DNA from 4 places in the Paenibacillus rhizovicinus genome. Region 1 is predicted to be linked to each of the others. Evidence: riboswitches for the same ligand, from Rfam matches in the RefSeq annotation. Region 1 holds a riboswitch; each other region holds the start of a gene.
What was found. Region 1 has a riboswitch for cyclic di-AMP ahead of GZH47_RS15115 (C40 family peptidase). Riboswitches for the same ligand answer to the same signal wherever they lie in the genome.

Region 1 (4,210 bases):
CTGTCCTGGTCCTATCAGAGCAACAATCACTACGCCGAGAACGTGTACATTCGCGCCAAGCTCGTGCTGGTCGGCATCGAGAGGCAGGTCGGCGATGCGACGATGCGCAAGATCATGCGGACCTACTTCCAGAAGTACAAGTTCAAGCACCCGTCCACCGCCGACTTCCAGAAGGTCGTGGAGACGGTGACGAAGACGAAATGGAACGATTACTTCAGTCATTTCGTGTACGGCGACGCCATGTCGGATTACTCCGTCGACTCCATCCGCGTCAAGCCGGTCAAGCAGGACGGACAACAGGAGTACGAGAACGTCGTGCTCATTAAGAAAACCGGCGGCAGCATCGGACCCGTGACGGTCATGCTCCATTTTGCGGACGGCACGGTCATGCCCCGGGTATGGGACGGCCAGGACGCCCATGTCCAAATTAAAATCGTGCACAGCTCCAAGCTGCTCTGGGCCGCCGTCGATCCGCAGAACGACAACGTGCTCGACAACAAGCATATCAACAACTTCATGAAAGCCGACCTGGACGAGAAGACCCGCACGCGCTGGAGCGTCGGCCTCTCGAAGCTGGTCGAGACGCTCTTCTCATCGCTCGCCTGGTAGTGCCATTTTGAACGAAGGAGGTGACTTCACAGATGAAGACGCATATTAAACAAGGCTGGCGGCTGATGTCCAAACACTTCTATATCATCATTCTGCTCTTTCTGTACGAACTCATATGGGGCTTCTTCCTCTACCGGACGATCGAGAATATCGCGGTTCCGCTGCTCAAAAGGTTTCCCGACTCGTATGCGGCCAGCAGCAGCGCCATCTCCCTCTTCTTGACGGAAGCGCAGTTCCAGCTGATGAAGACCGATTTGATCCGGCCTTACGCCCTGCTGTTCTGCGGACTGCTCGGCGCCAGGATGCTCGTGACGCCGCTCTTGAACGCCGGTTTGTTCCACTCGCTGCATCATACGACCGACGAGAAAGGGACGACGTTTCTGAAAGGCATCCGGAAAGCGTGGAAGCCGATCGCCCTGCTCTACCTGGTGGAAACGACGCTTACGCTGGCTCCCGCCGTCTGGCTGCTGCCGCGGGCGCTCCGGCTGCTGCTGTCGAGCGGTTCGCTGATCGAATTCGCCCAAGCCGCCGGACCGTGGGCGGGCGCCTGGCTGCTCTGGGCGGTGCTCATGCATCTGCTCTTCCTCTCGATGCAGTTCGGCGCCGTGACCGGCAGCGGATCCATGCGCGCACTATGGAGCGGCATCGCGAATTTCATCCCGTTCTGCGGCGTTTCGATCCTAATGTGGGGCATCGGGGCTCTGCTGAGCGCGACGGTCGCCTCCGTCTCGCTGCTGTGGGCCGGACTGCTCGCGCTGCTCCTGCACCAGGGCTATCAGCTGCTGCGGACGATCATGAAGGTATGGACAGCCGCCGCCCAGTACGATGTCTGGCAGTCCAAGCAGCAGTCTTGAGCCAACGCGCTCTTCGGCCGGACAGCCCGTCAGCTTCTGGAAGGTTTAGCCAGATGAGCGGCCGTATCCGGACTGCCGGCCCGGGCCGCTGGTCCGGGCTACCGCCCGCGCGACGGGCGGAACCGACAATCCAGGACCGGATATGCGCCCAAACTACCATGCGCAAGAAGCCCCTTCGACCCTGAAGGGGCTTTTTCGCGTTTGAAGATACGACGTCGGCAGACAAGTTTTCACATCGTCCCCGCGAAGATCCGACACCATGACAAATACGCCGTTACGACCGAAAAACGGCGCTATTATACGAAAATGAGAAAAAAAAGGTTGCACTCTAATAATTTTAATTTGTGAACAAAACGTGAACTCGGAAGGAGAAGCGACAAAATGATCGAATTAGATTTCCAGAGAAATGAAAATTTTGCCGAATTCCCATATCGGGAAACGGGGGAACCATTCTGGGTGAATTGATCCCGACAGCCGCATGAGCTTGAACGCGTCTGCCAGAGGCGATCATAGGGAGCCTTCAACCGAACCCCACAGCTAACCTCGTAGGCACTGGAAGGAGTTTCCCGTTTTGAAGAAGCTTTCCGCACTTGTGATCGGACTTGCAATGCTCTTCATTTTCCAAGCTGGCAGCGTTTTCGCGGACTCGAAAATGGATGGCGTCATTCATGATCTGATCGGCACGCCTTATGTTTACACCGGCACGACTACGAAAGGGTTTGACTGCTCCGGATTCACGATGTACGTGTTCAAGAAACTCGGCGTCGACATCCCGCACGCATCCCGTTCGCAGGCAGCGCTCGGCAAGAAAATCGCTAAAGGCGATTTGATCCCTGGGGATCTCGTATTCTTCAATACGACAGGAAGCGGAATCTCGCATGTCGGCATTTATGTCGGCGACGGCAAGTTTGCCCATGCATCTTCCAGCAGAGGCGTCACAATCAGCGGTCTGGACGAGTCCTACTACGCGAAGCGTTACGTAACCGCTCGCCGCGTTATGAGCCAACAGACGTTCGAGAAATATGCCGATGATCCTTCCGACGAACCAGGCGACGGAGACTCCGATTAATCCGCAATTGATTATTGTAACGAATGCTCGCCGGACGGAGTTTAGGCTCTCTCCTCTCGCATTGCAGGCAAAGCCGCCGTTGTTTCTCCTTCGGGACAAGCAGCCGCGGCTTTATTTGTTGGTTCTTCGCTTTATTTGTTTGTTCTTCGTGTTCCTCGCGTTCTCGGGGTCCGTCGCGATCGTCCCTTACGCCCTTTCGTAACGGACCCACCAGAAGGTCGGGCCGACTTGGACGTTCAATGCTTTGGCGTGCGGCGTAAACAAATCGCGCAGCTGGGCCGGCGTCTCGCAGCCTTCGCCCCTGCGGTCCGCCAACACGACCGTCGCCCCGGACTCGAGCCGTGCATGCCACGCGTTCAGGAACGTCATCCGCTCCTCGCCCGTCAGTTCGCCCAGACAGAAGCAGGCCAGACCGGCTTTGAACTTCTCCTCCACCGCGCCCAGCTCGGCCTGTCTGACCGCCACCGACACCGGCGTCTTCAATCTCGGCGCTCTCGGTCCCGCGACGCGAAGCACGCGCCTGCCCGCCAGCGTATCTTCCACCGCATCCTCCAGCAGTCGCCACTCCGTGAACCGTCTCTCCAGGCTGTCCCGCCATTTTGCCATCCGCCCGATACCTCCCGCTGTCTATGCGCCAACGCTGATGTTGATTGTAGAACTATATGTATGCGCATAAGCTTGCTTATTGAACTGCCATTTGGCTTCGTTCCGGCTTGTCCGACGTCTGAAACGGAATAGATTGCGACATGATGAATAGTAGCGTGATAGACTGGTAAATAGATGCAGTAAATAGGTCTTTGATCAAAAGGAGCTGCTGTCCGAATGCACTCATCTTCCGACGTCTTCGCAGGATTCCATAGGACGCTTGCCGGCTGGTTCGACCGGACCTTCGGAGAGCCGACGCCCGTCCAGCACGACGCCTGGGCGTCCATTGCCGCCGGCCGCCATACGCTCATCGCCGCTCCGACCGGCTCGGGCAAGACGCTCGCTGCGCTTCTGCCCTGCCTCAGCCGCCTCGCGCTGGCCAAGGAACGCGTCTCGGCTCAGGGCAAGAGCTGGACTTACGGCGTACGCGTACTCTATATTACCCCGCTTAAAGCACTTAATAACGATATTCAGCATCATTTGGTCGATTTTCTTGAACAAATTGAAGCGTATGCCGCCGAAGAGCCGGGCGGCGCTTGGCCGGGCATTCGCACGGCCGTTCGCACCGGGGACACGCCGTCGCGCGATCGGGCCCGCATGGCCAATCGGCCGCCCGACGTGCTCGTGACGACCCCGGAGTCGCTCTATCTGCTGCTAACGTCGGACAAGGGCCGTAACATGCTGCGGATCGTGGAGACTGTCATCGTCGACGAAATCCACAGCCTTGCAGGCGACAAGCGCGGCGCGCATTTGTCGCTCTCGCTGGAGCGGCTGGCCGCGCTGTCCCCGCATGCCGTGCAGCGCATCGGCGTATCGGCGACGCAGAAGCCGCTGACGCGGGTCGCCCGGTTTCTGGGCGGATGGGAGCCGGCGGCTCGAACCGGGCGCGCAGGCTTCAAGAGGGATGAGCGGCATGCTGGCGCCGAGACGGGCGTCGGCGGGATGCACGGTTTAGACGCGCGTGAAGCGGCTGCGCCTATAGACTTGGGTACGAATAGGCGGCATGTTGGCGCCGAGTCGAGCGTTGGAAACA
Region 2 (4,210 bases), 1.7 Mb from region 1:
TTCCCCGACGTACGGATCGCCATTTGATATGATGCGTGCCTACGGCGTCGCTTATTCTTACGCAGGCGAGAATATTGCCAAGGGACAACAAACGCCGCAGGAAGTCATGACGGCGTGGATGAACAGCGCGGGACATAAAGCGAACATCTTAGGCAGCCACTACGGCAAGATCGGCGTTGCTTACTATAACGGCGAATGGGTACAGGAATTCACTTCCTAATCCGCATCGCAGACGCATAAAGCGGCCCTTACGGGGCCGCTTTTCTTTACATAGCGGCCGCCTTCGCTTATTATGTAACCATTGGTTACTAAATAAAGGGGCTGAATTCGCAATGATTTCGAAGCGCAAACAAATGACGGAAGACATGAAGACCGCGATCCGGCAGTCCGCCGCGGAACTGTTCGCCGAGAAAGGCTATTTGCACGTGACGATGCGCGAAATCGCCAAGCAGGCCGGCTGCTCGCATACGGCGATTTATTTATATTTCAAGAACAAGGAGGAACTGCTGCAGCAAATCGCCATTCCGTCGCTGCTTGAGCTGGAGGACGCATTTCTGACGGAGATGGCGAATCAAGCCGGGACGCCGTTCGATCGGCTCGTGGCGGTCTGCAATCGGTTTGTCGCGTTCTGCTTACGCAACGGCAGTCTGCAGACGGTTCTGTTCATGACGGGCTCCGTGCGGGTGGACGACCCGGCCCCGGCGCTCGAACTCAATGTGATCCGCAATCGCATATTCGCGCATTTGAGGCAGGCGCTGCAGCTTGTCGTCGGTCCGGATCTGGCGGATAGCGGCAGCGAAGACGAAGAAGCGGTGACGAACCGCGCACGCGTGCTCTTTTATTACGTGCAGGGCTTCGTTAGCACGTATACGGGGCATTCGGAACCGACTGAAAGTTTATTATTGCGGGTGCTGCCGATCTTCAAGGACGGGATTGCCATTATGACGCGCGGAATGACCGCGAAACCAGTTTGAAACAAAATTAATTGTTTTTAATGCCGAAGGGATTGGCCTGACGAAAGCGAATTCATCAAGTAGAATCGTTTCGGAGGTTGGGACATGAGGCGGAAAGCCATCTATTGCAATCGCTTGCTTGCTTTAACGGTGAAACGGAAGCTCGAATTGAAGATAGCCGCGGCGAAGGAAGCAGTAAGCGAGCTGGGACCGGATTCCATGAGCTATCAGCGGTTGATTAAATATTTGCCCGAACCTATCTTCGTCCATGACGGCGAAACGGTTCTATTCACGAATCAAGCGGGCTTGCGTTTGCTGGGCTTGACGGAGGCGGATTTGCTCGCGAATCCCGAAGTGCGCCGCTACGTACATCCTGACTGCCGCGAGCAAGCGAGAAGGCGGCTCAAGAAGGTGTTCGAAACGGATGAGCCGAGCGATTTCGCGGAATCGAAGCTGATCAGCGTCTCCGGCGAAGTCATCGATGTCGAGGCCTCCAGCATTCGAATCCGCCACTACCCCGGCAGAGGGACGGTCATCCAGAGCGTGTTTCGCGATATTCGCGACCGCAAGAAGGAAGAAGAAGCGCTAATCCAGTCGGAGAAGCTGTCGGTTGTCGGCCAAATGGCGGCGGGCATTGCCCATGAGATCCGCAATCCGCTCACGTCACTTATCGGATTCTCCAAGTTTCTGAAGACCCGAATCGACAGCTATCACGATTATTTCGATATTATGCTCGTTGAATTGGACCGGATTAATTCCATCGTGCAGGAATTCATGGCGCTCGCGAAGCCGCAAGCCAATCAGTTCCGCCAACACGACCTGATCAAGATCATCCAGAGCGTGCTGACGCTGCTGGAGACGCAGGCCATTATGAATAACGTAGAGCTCAAAGCCGCGTACAACGTGGATTCGGCCATGCTGCTGTGCGAGGAGAACCAGCTCAAGCAGGTGTTCGTCAACGTGCTCAAGAACGCGATTGAAGCGATGCCGAAAGGCGGCACCGTCTCGATTGTGCTCAAGTCATCCGGATCCCGTAACATTACCGTGTCCATTACGGACCAAGGCATCGGAATCCCCAAGGAACAGCTGCCTTTGCTCGGCGGCCCGTTCTTCACGACGAAGGAGAGCGGAACCGGGCTCGGCCTGATGGTTTGTTACCGCATCATTGAAGGCCATCATGGTAAAATCAACATTTCCAGTCACGCCGGCAAAGGGACGACGGTCACGATTTCCCTTCCTAAAAATGGTTAAAACATGCCGAGTGGTCGAATTTACCGGTAGGTTTGGCAACATTGCTATGTTATTCTATAACGCGAGCCGAAACGATACTCGTACGGGGGATCTTTTGGAGCTTAATAGCTCCGTTCCCGTCATCTGATGACCATCACATGACGGGTTCACCGCGCCTTGGCGCTGGGGTGAATCGCACTTCTACGTGCGTAGGGTTGAACTCCTCAATCCGAATCCGACAACTAACCTCGCAGGCCGCATGCGACGACGACTTCTTTGCTCCGCTTCTGTCAGCGGTTCGGTCATCTTCGCGATGACGTGATAGATTTGTTTACTCGGTCTATGACGTAAATCAAAGGAGGCAATCGACAACATGAATCACATCTGGAAGAAGGGCATTGCAACGGCGGTGCTCGGCATTGCCATTCTCACGCAGACGCACGCGGCGAACGCGCAGGCCATGTACAAGGCGAATGAAGAGGATACGTTCTGGAAACTGTCGAACAAGTTCGGCGTAACGGTCAATTCGCTCATGCAAGCCAATCCATTCGTGGACGCGGCCAACATCTACGAAGGGCTGCAGCTCGTTATTCCTGATTCCGCCCATGCAGCATCCGCGCGGGTCGAAGGGCCGATCGCGACCAAGGAGAAGCCGGCGGCAGCAAAGAAAATGGAAGCCGTCAAACCGGCTCCAAAAGCCGTAGCGGCTGAAGCAAAATCGCCTGAAGCGCCGAAGGCAGCTAAGAAAGTCGCGAAAACCGCGGTGAAAACGACCGCCAAGCAGACGAAGAAGACGGCATCGAAACAGGCACAAGCAAAGACGGCCAAGAGAGTCGCGGCGAAGAAGCCTGAGCTCGATCACGTGAGCGTCAACGGCAAGTCGTACGTGTACACGGACGTCATGCAGGTAAAAGCAAGCGCCTATACGGCCGCGGCCTCGGAGAACGGCTGGGGACCGGTCGACTACTTTGGAAACCCGTTGAAGCTTGGAACGATCGCGGTCGATCCGGACGTCATTCCAATGGGCAGCAAAGTGTACATTACAGGCTATGATTACAATGGACTTCCGTCCGGCGGAATGATGGCCGTGGCAACCGATCAAGGCAGCGCGATCAACGGTAACCGGATCGATATTTTCGTTCCGCAATCCCAGAAGTCGGCAAGCGCGTTCGGATTCCAGAACGTCAAAGTGTTTATTCTTAATTAGCCGCGTATTACCGGCTAAGACGACAGCCATAATTTATCGAACGTTCATGATGAGTCATACGAATAGCAAAACGAACAACGGCAGCCCCGGCGGGCTGCCGTTGTTCGCTTTCATTGGAGCTTGCGTCCGGCTGGCCGTCCGAGCAGCTCGGGCAACGTGACGATAACGTAGCCTTTGCTGCGCAGCAATTTGATCAGCCGCGGCAGTGCGGCAATGGTTCCGGACAGATCTTGTCCCTCGCCCCCGCCGGCATGCTGCAGAATGATGGAGCCCGGCTGCAGCGTTCTGCGGATATTAATCAAGATGGACTGGCTGTCCAAGCTGCGCCAATCCTGGGAATCGACATCCCAGTTCACGACCGTGTATCCCTGGCTTCTCAGCCATTCTACCTGTGCAGGCACGATTTCGCCGTAAGGCGGACGAACGAAACGCGGGCTGTAGCCGACGAGGGGCCGAAGCGTCCAATCCGTTCGTGAAATTTGCTGCTGCATGGCATAAAGCGAGATTCTGGAGAAGACGGGATGATTCAAGGAATGATTGCCGACGATATGGCCTTCCCTGACCATGCGGCGCACAAGAGCGGGATGGGCTGCCGCTCGCTGGCCGACGACGAAGAAGGTGGCCCTCACTTTATAGCGGGCAAGCGTTTCAAGCACTTGCGGCGTATATCTGGGATCGGGCACGTCATCGAACGTGAGCGCGACTCGGCGGTAGCGCCGGGGTCCCCAAATCACGAAGGAGCCTGGATACTGCTGCTGCAGGGCGACCCAGGATATCGGCTTGGCGCGATTTCGCTTCTTGCGCTTGCGCGTCTGGGCAG
Region 3 (4,210 bases), 450 kb from region 1:
ATTATCTAACATATAATCTACAAAAAAGACGCCCGATCCGCAGCACGCTCGCTGCAGAACCGGACGCCTAACGTTCCAACGCCTATCTTCTACTACTCTTCTTCTTCCCCTAATGCCATATTCGGATTAAAGTCCGCCACGACCAAGACATCCATATGACGGCCTTCGCGCAAAATCGTATCAATGACCGGTTTCTGCTTCAACCGGCTCCAGAAACCGCGGCCCGACTGTCCCAGAATCATCTGCGTGCTCTTCAGCCCGTTCGCCTTCGCAAGCAGCGCATCCGGAATCCGGTTCGCGGTAACGCCCTGCTCCGCTTCGAACGTCCCTCCGAGCCGGTCGACGAGATCCTTGATCTCCTCGATCCGCTGATCGCAGGCAGCCGAGCGTTCCCCTTCGGGACGCACGTAATGCACATGCCAATCGGCCTTCAGGCGGTAAGCGATACGGAAGCCGCGGCGAATGAGGCGTTCCGCGTTCTTGCCCGTCGTGACCGCGACGAAGATGGACTCGTGCCGGCGCCAAGGACCGCGCAGCGAACCGTGGCGTTCCCACGACTCCAAGCGCTCATCCACATCGTCGGCGATCTCCCGCAGCGCAAGCTCGCGGAGCGCGATCAGATTGCCGGTCTTGAAGAAGCCGGCAAGCGCGCCTTCCACATCTTCCGCCTTGTAGATCAATCCGTCCCGCATACGCTCCTGCAGCGCGCTTGGCGCAACGTCGATCAGCTCGATTTCGTCCGCCAGACGGAGAAATTGATCCGGCACCGTTTCACTCACGATCGTCCCCGTAATATGTTCCACGGCGTCCTTCAAGCTCTCCAGATGCTGCACGTTCATCGTCGAAATGACCGAGATGCCAGCATCCAGGATTTCGCGAATATCTTCATAACGGCGCTTGTTGCGGCTGCCCGGGACGTTGGCGTGCGCCAGATCGTCGATCAGCACCACCTCGGGGTTGCGGGCGATGATGGCTGCAACGTCCATTTCTTCGGTCCCCCGCTCCCCGGCTTCAATCCGCGGAATAGCCGTCAACCGGCCGACCTGAGCGTCCGTATCCGCCCGGCCATGCGTATCCACGTAACCGATGACGACATCGATGTCCTTGCGAAGCAAATCATTGCCTTCGCGCAGCATCATATAGGTTTTCCCCGCTCCCGGCGCCGCGCCAACGTACACCTTGAACGTGCCGCGCCGGATGCTTTCGATCTTCTTCTCGACTTCCTGCTCGCTCAAACGGCGGTAAGGCTCGGAAGGCGGTTTCGACACCGCGCGTTTCACCGGCAGCACCCGCTCGCCCTCATGCTCCGCACGGTCGGCCATGAAGAACACATCGATATTGCGCGTCTGTTTCAACAGGGCGCGCGCGATAGAGCCCTGACGCAGCTCTTCCGTTCGAGTCTGTTTGGAATGGCCCATGACGATCCGGGTCGCGTTAATCAGCATCGCGTAACGGATCAACGCCCGCGGCACTTGCTTGCGGCCCGAGATCGCGATTTCGCGGAAACCCGCGTCGATCTTCTCGACCAGCTTCAGGATCGACTTCTTGAACGCTTCCCGCTCCTTGGTCGGTTCCTGGCTGGTGTCGGTGAAGACGACGACTTGCAGATCGCCCCCGAGACGCTTGGCAATTTGCTGCCCGCGCCGAATGTAGATCGAACCATTAATATGGTACTGCGCCGCGACCAAGATGCGCTCGGATGCCCCGGAAGGACCGATAAAGCCTTGTTCCTCGCGGTATTTCTCCAGCGACTCGTTCACGCCCTCCGCCACCAGGCGCAGGGTCAATTCCCGCAGCTTGCCGACATTGCCGCGCTTCAGCAGTTCCGGGTCCTTCACGTTGTTCAGCCGGCCTTCGCTGAGCCGATTCAATATCGTCTCCGGCGACACGTCGATAAGGCGCACCTCGTCCGCAAGCTCCAGCAAATCGGCGGGCACGGTGCATTCCGGCGCAATGCCGGTCAGCTTCTGGGCTTGCTCCGTCACGCCTTCCAGCTCGTAGACGTTGACTGTCGTGATGACGCTGATGCCAAGGCTCAGCAAATACCGGATATCCTCACGCCGGGTCGGAAATTTCGCATCCGGACGGTTCTCATGCGCCAGCGAATCCACGAGCAGCACTTCCGGATTGCGTTCCACGATCGCATCCAAATTCAAATCCTTCTTTTCCACGTCGCCTTTCATCCAATGGATGCTCGGAATACGCTCTAAATCCGCGAGCTGTTCAACGGTTTCCGGACGGCGCATCGTCGAAACGGCGCACACGACTACCTCGATCCCCTGCTGCTTGAGCGCTTGCCCCTCGCGCAGCATATGATAGGTTTTTCCGGAGCCGCTGACGGCGCCGATATAGATTTTTAGTCGTCCGCGATGGATTTTAGAAATGGATAATAACAATTCCTCCGGAGTTTTACGCCGGTAGCCGGCCATAACAACAAGCCCCTTTCCTGCCCTATACCTATAAATTTACATTCTTCCTTGAAACTTATGCTCCATATGAAAACGAACATCAAAAAGAAGCCAACGAAAAACGGCCTCTATCTAGAGGAACGCCCCTCGCGGCTTCTTGGCACAGATATAAAAAAGTGTCCATTTGCACGCACATTCGTCGCCTCTCTCGGATCGCTTACGAGGTTAGCTGTCGGATTCGGACTTGAGAGCTGCCCTACCCGAGCTTGGCGGCCGCGGCTGCCTTGCTCAGGATTCACCCCAGGCGCAAGCTCCGAAGAAGATCTTCAGATACTTGGCATGCCATTGGTTCCCCCGTTTTCCACTGCTCGGAAATTCAGCGTGATCAATTACATCGTTTAAGCACGAATCGTATGTTACGCTTGCCGTCGCCTTTTGTAAAGGAAGTTCGTACGCACTCCGCTCGCGTATGCAGTCAACCGTGCCAGATATAACGCTTACAAATGAAGCGATCTCCAGCATCCTCCCGCATCCTCACTATATGGCTGTTTTTCGCAAAATCGGACAGCAGCGGAGGCCGATCAACGCCGCATTCGCCTATTCCCTGCCAAATGATCAAGGAATCCGGCTGCACGCATCCGCTTCGGCCTTCCACGTACACTAGATTAGACATTTCCGGTCGCCATCTCGATGCCCCGCAGCAGCAGGCCGATCAGGAAGCCACATAGCGCACCGTTCACGCGGATCCACTGCAAATCCTGCCCGACCTTGTCTTCGATCAGTTCGACGAGCTGGTCGTTGTCGAGACGGTCCAGGTTCTCCCTGACGAAGGAGCCGATCCGCACATGATTGCGCTCGATCAGCGCCGCGGCCTGGCCCTTGAGCCATTGCTCGGCATCGTCGACCAGCGCTTCGTTCTCTTCGAACCGGTTCATCAACCCTTCAATAAAAGGCCATGTCGTCGTCGTAAAAGCTTCGCCGTGCAGGAAGTCGATTCCCTTCTCCCGCAGGAGCTCAACCAGCTTGTACAGCTCGCCTTCAATATCGAAAGCGTTCAGCAGCTCGTCGCGCATGGCGTCAAGCTGGCCGGATGCCGCCAATTGCGTAATCAGCAGGTCCAGCGCTTCGCGCAGCTTGCTCATGACGACAAGCCGGCGCTGCGTGTCCGGGATCTTCAGCTCATTGATCTTGGCAAGGATGAACGACTGCAGCATCGTTCCGAGCTTATCCTCTTCCAGGTAGCCGACGAACGCATTGACCGCGAACGCCATCAGGCCGCCCAGGTTCAGCCCTTTAATGAGCGTCATGACCGCGCTGCCGAGCTCGCGGCGCATGCCTTCCGTGGCAACCCACGTTTCCGCGCGTTCTAACAGCATGTCGAGCATCCGTTCGTCCATGCCGTTCTCCTCCGCCTTCCGCAGGAAGCTGCGAAGCGCGGCCTCGAGATCGATCCGCCGCACGGCCGCCTGAATCTCTCCGGCCAGCATCGGAACGAAGCGTTCCGCGTCGACGCTGCGAACCACGCCTTCCAATAGATGCGGAAGCCGTTCACTGTGCACCGCCGAATGCAGCGCGCCGCGGACGGCGGGCAGCAGCTGCCCCATCAGTTCGAACTGCTTCAGCTTCTCGAGCATGCTCTCTTTGGCAAGCAGCCGGTCCTCCAGCACGCGCACGATGCCCTCGGACATCTTCTTCCGATTGCGCGGCAGCAGCGCCGTATGCGGAATCGGAATGCCCAGCGGATGGCGGAACAGCGCCGTCACCGCAAACCAGTCCGCAAGCCCCCCGATGACGCCGGCTTC
Region 4 (4,210 bases), 910 kb from region 1:
GGCAATTCGTATCTGTACGTCCAAGCACGCTCCAATCGGCAAAACAGGCTGTCCCCGATCAAGATCGAGAACAGCCTGATTCATGTGGTTTAATACAGCGTTTGCGTCGCTTCCGGCGTGAACGGACGCAGTTCATCCTGGCGTCCTTCTTTGATTTTCTTCGCCCATGCGGGATCGTTCAGCAAGGCTCTGCCGATGGCGACGAGGTCGAATTCGCCGCGATCGAGCCGTTCCAGCAAGCCGTCGATGCTGACCGCTTCGGCGCCTTTCTTCTCTTTGAACAGACGCGTGAACTCGAGATCGAGTCCGACCGAGCCGACGGTGATCGTCGGTTTGCCCGTCAGCTTCTTCGTCCAGCCTGCCAAATTCAAGTCCTCTCCGTCCGCGAACGCGGGCTCCCAGAAACGGCGCGTCGAGCAGTGGAAGACATCGACGCCGGCGTCGACCAGCGGCTGCAGGAAGCGGCTTAATTCATCCGGCGATTCCGCGAGCTTCGCGTCATAGGCGCCGTCCTTCCATTGGGAGAAGCGCATGATGATCGGAAACTCCGATCCGACGGCGCGTCTGCATGCTTCGACGACTTCCGTCGCGAAGCGGGTCCGTTTCACGAGGTCGCCGCCGTAGCGGTCCGTTCGAACGTTCGTCACGCCCCAGAAGAATTGGTCGATCAGGTACCCGTGGGCGCCATGCAGCTCGATGCCGTCGAAGCCGAGCCGTTTGGCATCGGCCGCCGCCTGAGCATAAGCAGCGATCAGATCGGCGATTTCCGCTTCGGTGAGCGGGTCGCCCACTTGTTCGCCGGCCAGGTTGAGCCCGGAAGGACCGACCGACGGCGCTTCCGGATTCGTGCCGGTGCCGGGCTTGCGCGTCAAGCCGATATGCCACAGCTGCGGAAGGATTTTGCCGCCGGCTTCGTGAACGGCCTTAACGACGCCGGACCAGCCCTCCAAGGCGTTCGTGCCGAAGAAATGCGGCCACTTCGTGCTTGCGCCTGCCGCGGGATGATTGATCAAGGTGCCTTCCGTGACGATCAGGCCGACGCCGTTCTCGGCACGGCGCTTATAGTAGGCCGCCACGTCCTCGCCGGGTACGCCGCCGGGCGAGAAGCCTCGCGTCATGGGGGCCATGACGATGCGATTGTCGAGCGTCAATTTGTCCGAACGGAAAGGCTGGAATAATGCTTTAACGGAATTCGTGCTCATAATAATTCCTCCCTGCAAGTTATTCGGGCATCGTCTGCGCTGCAGTTGTACACCTTCAATGTACCCCTATAAATCGTTAAATTCAATAGAACTAGTCGGCTTAGGAACGTCGGGCTTGTCAGCGGCTTAGCAAATAGAAGCATGCCGAAGAAATTGGCAGCACTTTCCGCGAAATAAACGGATGCGCGCGTTTTCATTGCGATTTTTCGGCGAGAAGCCCGTTTGCGGACATCAGGCCGCTTTTTACAATTCCTGAGGACGGGACTACGATTAGTATCAACAAATGAATGGTATCCATTCCAATATCGCTGAATCCCTTTCGAAGGGGAACGGGGGAACCGCGGGAGGCGCCGATTGCCGGCGTCCGCCCAGGGGTGAATCGCGGGCAGGCATGGCTTGTCCGGGCAGGGCGCTCTCTAGCCCGAATAGGGCAGCTAACCTCGTAAGCGGACCAAGAGAGACAATCAGGCAAATGCGCGGCGGCACTTGTTTCTTTGTGCTGCCCGCGAAGCCGGGAGCGGAGATTTCTCTTCCTCTCGGCTTTTTTATTTTCCAAGAGGAGTGAAGGGACATGCAGGCTGCGCAAGCGGAACAGAATGGACGGACGAAGGTTTTCCTGCAAGAACGCATGGATAGCACGAGGATTGCGAGAGTCGAGTGCTTCCGGTTCGACGGCGAGGCGGCGCGGCTGCTCGTTCCCGGATGCGGCAGCGGCGATTGCTGCGGCATGGTGAAGCTAAGCGCGGCGGAAGGCGACTGGGGTGCCGGCGTCTTTCGCGAATGCCGCTTGAAGGGGGATTTCGTTCAGTGGGCATGCGCCTTTCAGCGGGTGAAGCGCGCGACGCTGGCCGAAGGGCTGCGCGAGGCGCTGCTCAAGCAAGAGAGCTGGGGGAACGCGCGGACCGCGGCGTTTCTGATGGCGCTTCAAGCGCTGGCGTCGGGCAGCGCGTTCAGATCCGGGACGGGAGCCGCGGGACCGCTTCCCGCTAGCTTTGGCGATCCGGCGTACTGCTTCCGGCATGCCGAAGCGTACGTCATTTTCTGATTCGGCGGCAGCGGATTGGCGGCACGGGGAGGGAAAGAGCCTCATTTTTATGTTTTTTTTACACCTGGAGCGGAATCTCTTTACCCCGAATTTATGGGAAACGGGATTAAGATGACTTTAGGCAAACGCGAGAGCGAGGGACAGGAGGCAGAAGCGTGAACGGACAAGAGCTTGAAACGAGCCCGGCATGGGCGCCGACATCGCCACAGACACAGATATCGACATCGCAACAGACACAGATCCAGACATCGACGCAGACTCAGACATCGGCATCGGCATCGGCGCCGGAAACGATCGTAGTCCCGTCCTTAACGAAGGCCGGCGAACATTTCATCAAGCAGCTGATGGCGAAGGGCGTGCCGTTCACGGCCGTAACGAACAGCGCCGCCGAGCGGCAGCGGCTCTCCAAGCTCGGAGCAAGGTCCATCCTGCTGGTCAATACGATCGATGCGGATGAATGGCAGTCGCCGGATTTTCCCGTCGGCAAGGTGTTTCTGTTCGAAAGCAGCCTGTCGCTCTGCTGCAGATATTTGCGCATGGTGCGCCAGTGGACCGATCGGACGGTGCATGTCATCACAAGCCGAACGAATGGCCGGCTGATCTACAAGAGCCTTGGCGCCGATCAAATCACGCATTCCCAAACCGGGAGCGTAGCTTTTCTGCTGGACGCGCATAATACGGCAGTCTATGGAAAATCGTAACGAATGCGAGAGAGGTTATGGAGGAGGTTGCGCGGATGGTGAACGATTTTACGATGGTCGTCTTGGTGACGATCGTATTCGGACTGTTTTGGGGTTTTAAGAAATTTTGCGAGCGCGCATAAGATGATGCTTCCGAAGGAGGAAACGCCATGATCACAATGGGAATTATCGCCATCGCGCTATTGATCTATCTCGGGTTCGTGTTGGTGAAACCGGAGAAATTTTAAGCCTTGAAATACAAGCAAGCCTAAGCTTCCGCTTACCCTTAAGCTTGTATTTCCCCGGAACGAAACGCTCCGCGCCGCCGGAAGGAGGGCGACAGCCGTTTCGCCTTGCAAGGCTGCTTCTATAACGAGGAGGATATTTGAATATGGCTATGGGATTCGTACAAGTCGCCATTACGCTGGCGATCGTCATGCTGCTGGTCAAACCGGTCGGCACCTATCTTGTAAAAGTCTTTGCGCAGGAACGCACGGGGCTGGACCGGGTATTCGGTCCGATCGAGCGGCTGCTCTACCGGATCGCGGGCGTGCGCGAAGGAGAGTCCATGGGCTGGCGCGCTTACTTAAGCGCCGTGCTGCTGTCCAATTTTGTCATGCTGCTTCTATGTTATCTGGTATTGCGCCTTCAGAGTTATCTGCCGCTGAACCCGGACGGCATCGGAAATATGCCCGCAGGTCAGGCGTTCAATACGGCGGTATCGTTCATGACCAATACGAACTGGCAATCGTACAGCGGCGAGAACGGATTATCGTATCTGTCGCAATTGCTGGTGATTACGTTCTCGATGTTTACATCGGCGGCGACGGGCTTCGCGGTGGCGATTGCCTTCATTCGCGGCTTGATCGGCCGCAAGGACGACCTCGGCAACTTCTACGTCGACGTCATTCGTTCCATTACGCGCGTATTTCTGCCGCTTGCCTTCTTGGTTGCGCTGTTCCTGGTGTTTCAGGGGGTACCGCAAACGCTGCTCGGCGCCGTTCACGCTTCGACGCTGGACGGGGGAGAACAGACGATAACCCGCGGCCTCATTGCATCGCTCGAGTCGATCAAGCATCTTGGCACGAACGGCGGCGGCTGGATGGGCACCAATGCGGCGCATCCGTTCGAGAACCCGACGGCGCTGACGAATTTGGTCCATATTCTTTGCATGATGCTGCTGCCTACGGCGCTGATTTACGCGTTCGGTCTGATGATCCGCAATAAGAAACAAGGCTGGGCCGTGTTCGGCGCGATGAGCGTCATCTTCCTGGTCATGCTGG

Region 2: it holds a riboswitch for cyclic di-AMP, as region 1 does, so the genes downstream of both, GZH47_RS07845 (3D domain-containing protein) here and GZH47_RS15115 (C40 family peptidase) in region 1, are expected to answer to the same signal.
Region 3: it holds a riboswitch for cyclic di-AMP, as region 1 does, so the genes downstream of both, GZH47_RS13140 (histidine kinase) here and GZH47_RS15115 (C40 family peptidase) in region 1, are expected to answer to the same signal.
Region 4: it holds a riboswitch for cyclic di-AMP, as region 1 does, so the genes downstream of both, GZH47_RS11280 (hypothetical protein) here and GZH47_RS15115 (C40 family peptidase) in region 1, are expected to answer to the same signal.

Annotation. Positions count from the first base shown of each region.
Region 1 covers NZ_CP048286.1:3,384,898-3,389,107, forward strand. Annotated here, with positions in the region: gene GZH47_RS15105 (M1 family metallopeptidase) at 1-609, shown strand, start outside; gene GZH47_RS15110 (hypothetical protein) at 642-1,463, shown strand; cyclic di-AMP (ydaO/yuaA leader) riboswitch at 1,870-2,030, shown strand; gene GZH47_RS15115 (C40 family peptidase) at 2,035-2,532, shown strand; gene GZH47_RS15120 (hypothetical protein) at 2,719-3,138, opposite strand; gene GZH47_RS15125 (DEAD/DEAH box helicase) at 3,355-4,210, shown strand, end outside.
Region 2 covers NZ_CP048286.1:1,690,111-1,694,320, reverse strand. Annotated here, with positions in the region: gene GZH47_RS07860 (CAP domain-containing protein) at 1-220, shown strand, start outside; gene GZH47_RS07855 (TetR/AcrR family transcriptional regulator) at 333-974, shown strand; gene GZH47_RS07850 (ATP-binding protein) at 1,059-2,204, shown strand; cyclic di-AMP (ydaO/yuaA leader) riboswitch at 2,259-2,454, shown strand; gene GZH47_RS07845 (3D domain-containing protein) at 2,557-3,390, shown strand; gene GZH47_RS07840 (polysaccharide deacetylase family protein) at 3,501-4,210, opposite strand, start outside.
Region 3 covers NZ_CP048286.1:2,938,480-2,942,689, forward strand. Annotated here, with positions in the region: gene GZH47_RS13140 (histidine kinase) at 93-2,429, opposite strand; cyclic di-AMP (ydaO/yuaA leader) riboswitch at 2,607-2,800, opposite strand; gene GZH47_RS13145 (DUF445 domain-containing protein) at 3,074-4,210, opposite strand, start outside.
Region 4 covers NZ_CP048286.1:2,478,344-2,482,553, reverse strand. Annotated here, with positions in the region: gene GZH47_RS11290 (hypothetical protein) at 1-93, shown strand, start outside; gene GZH47_RS11285 (NADH:flavin oxidoreductase) at 90-1,202, opposite strand; cyclic di-AMP (ydaO/yuaA leader) riboswitch at 1,499-1,667, shown strand; gene GZH47_RS11280 (hypothetical protein) at 1,774-2,247, shown strand; gene GZH47_RS11275 (hypothetical protein) at 2,403-2,948, shown strand; gene kdpF (K(+)-transporting ATPase subunit F) at 3,098-3,175, shown strand; gene kdpA (potassium-transporting ATPase subunit KdpA) at 3,325-4,210, shown strand, end outside.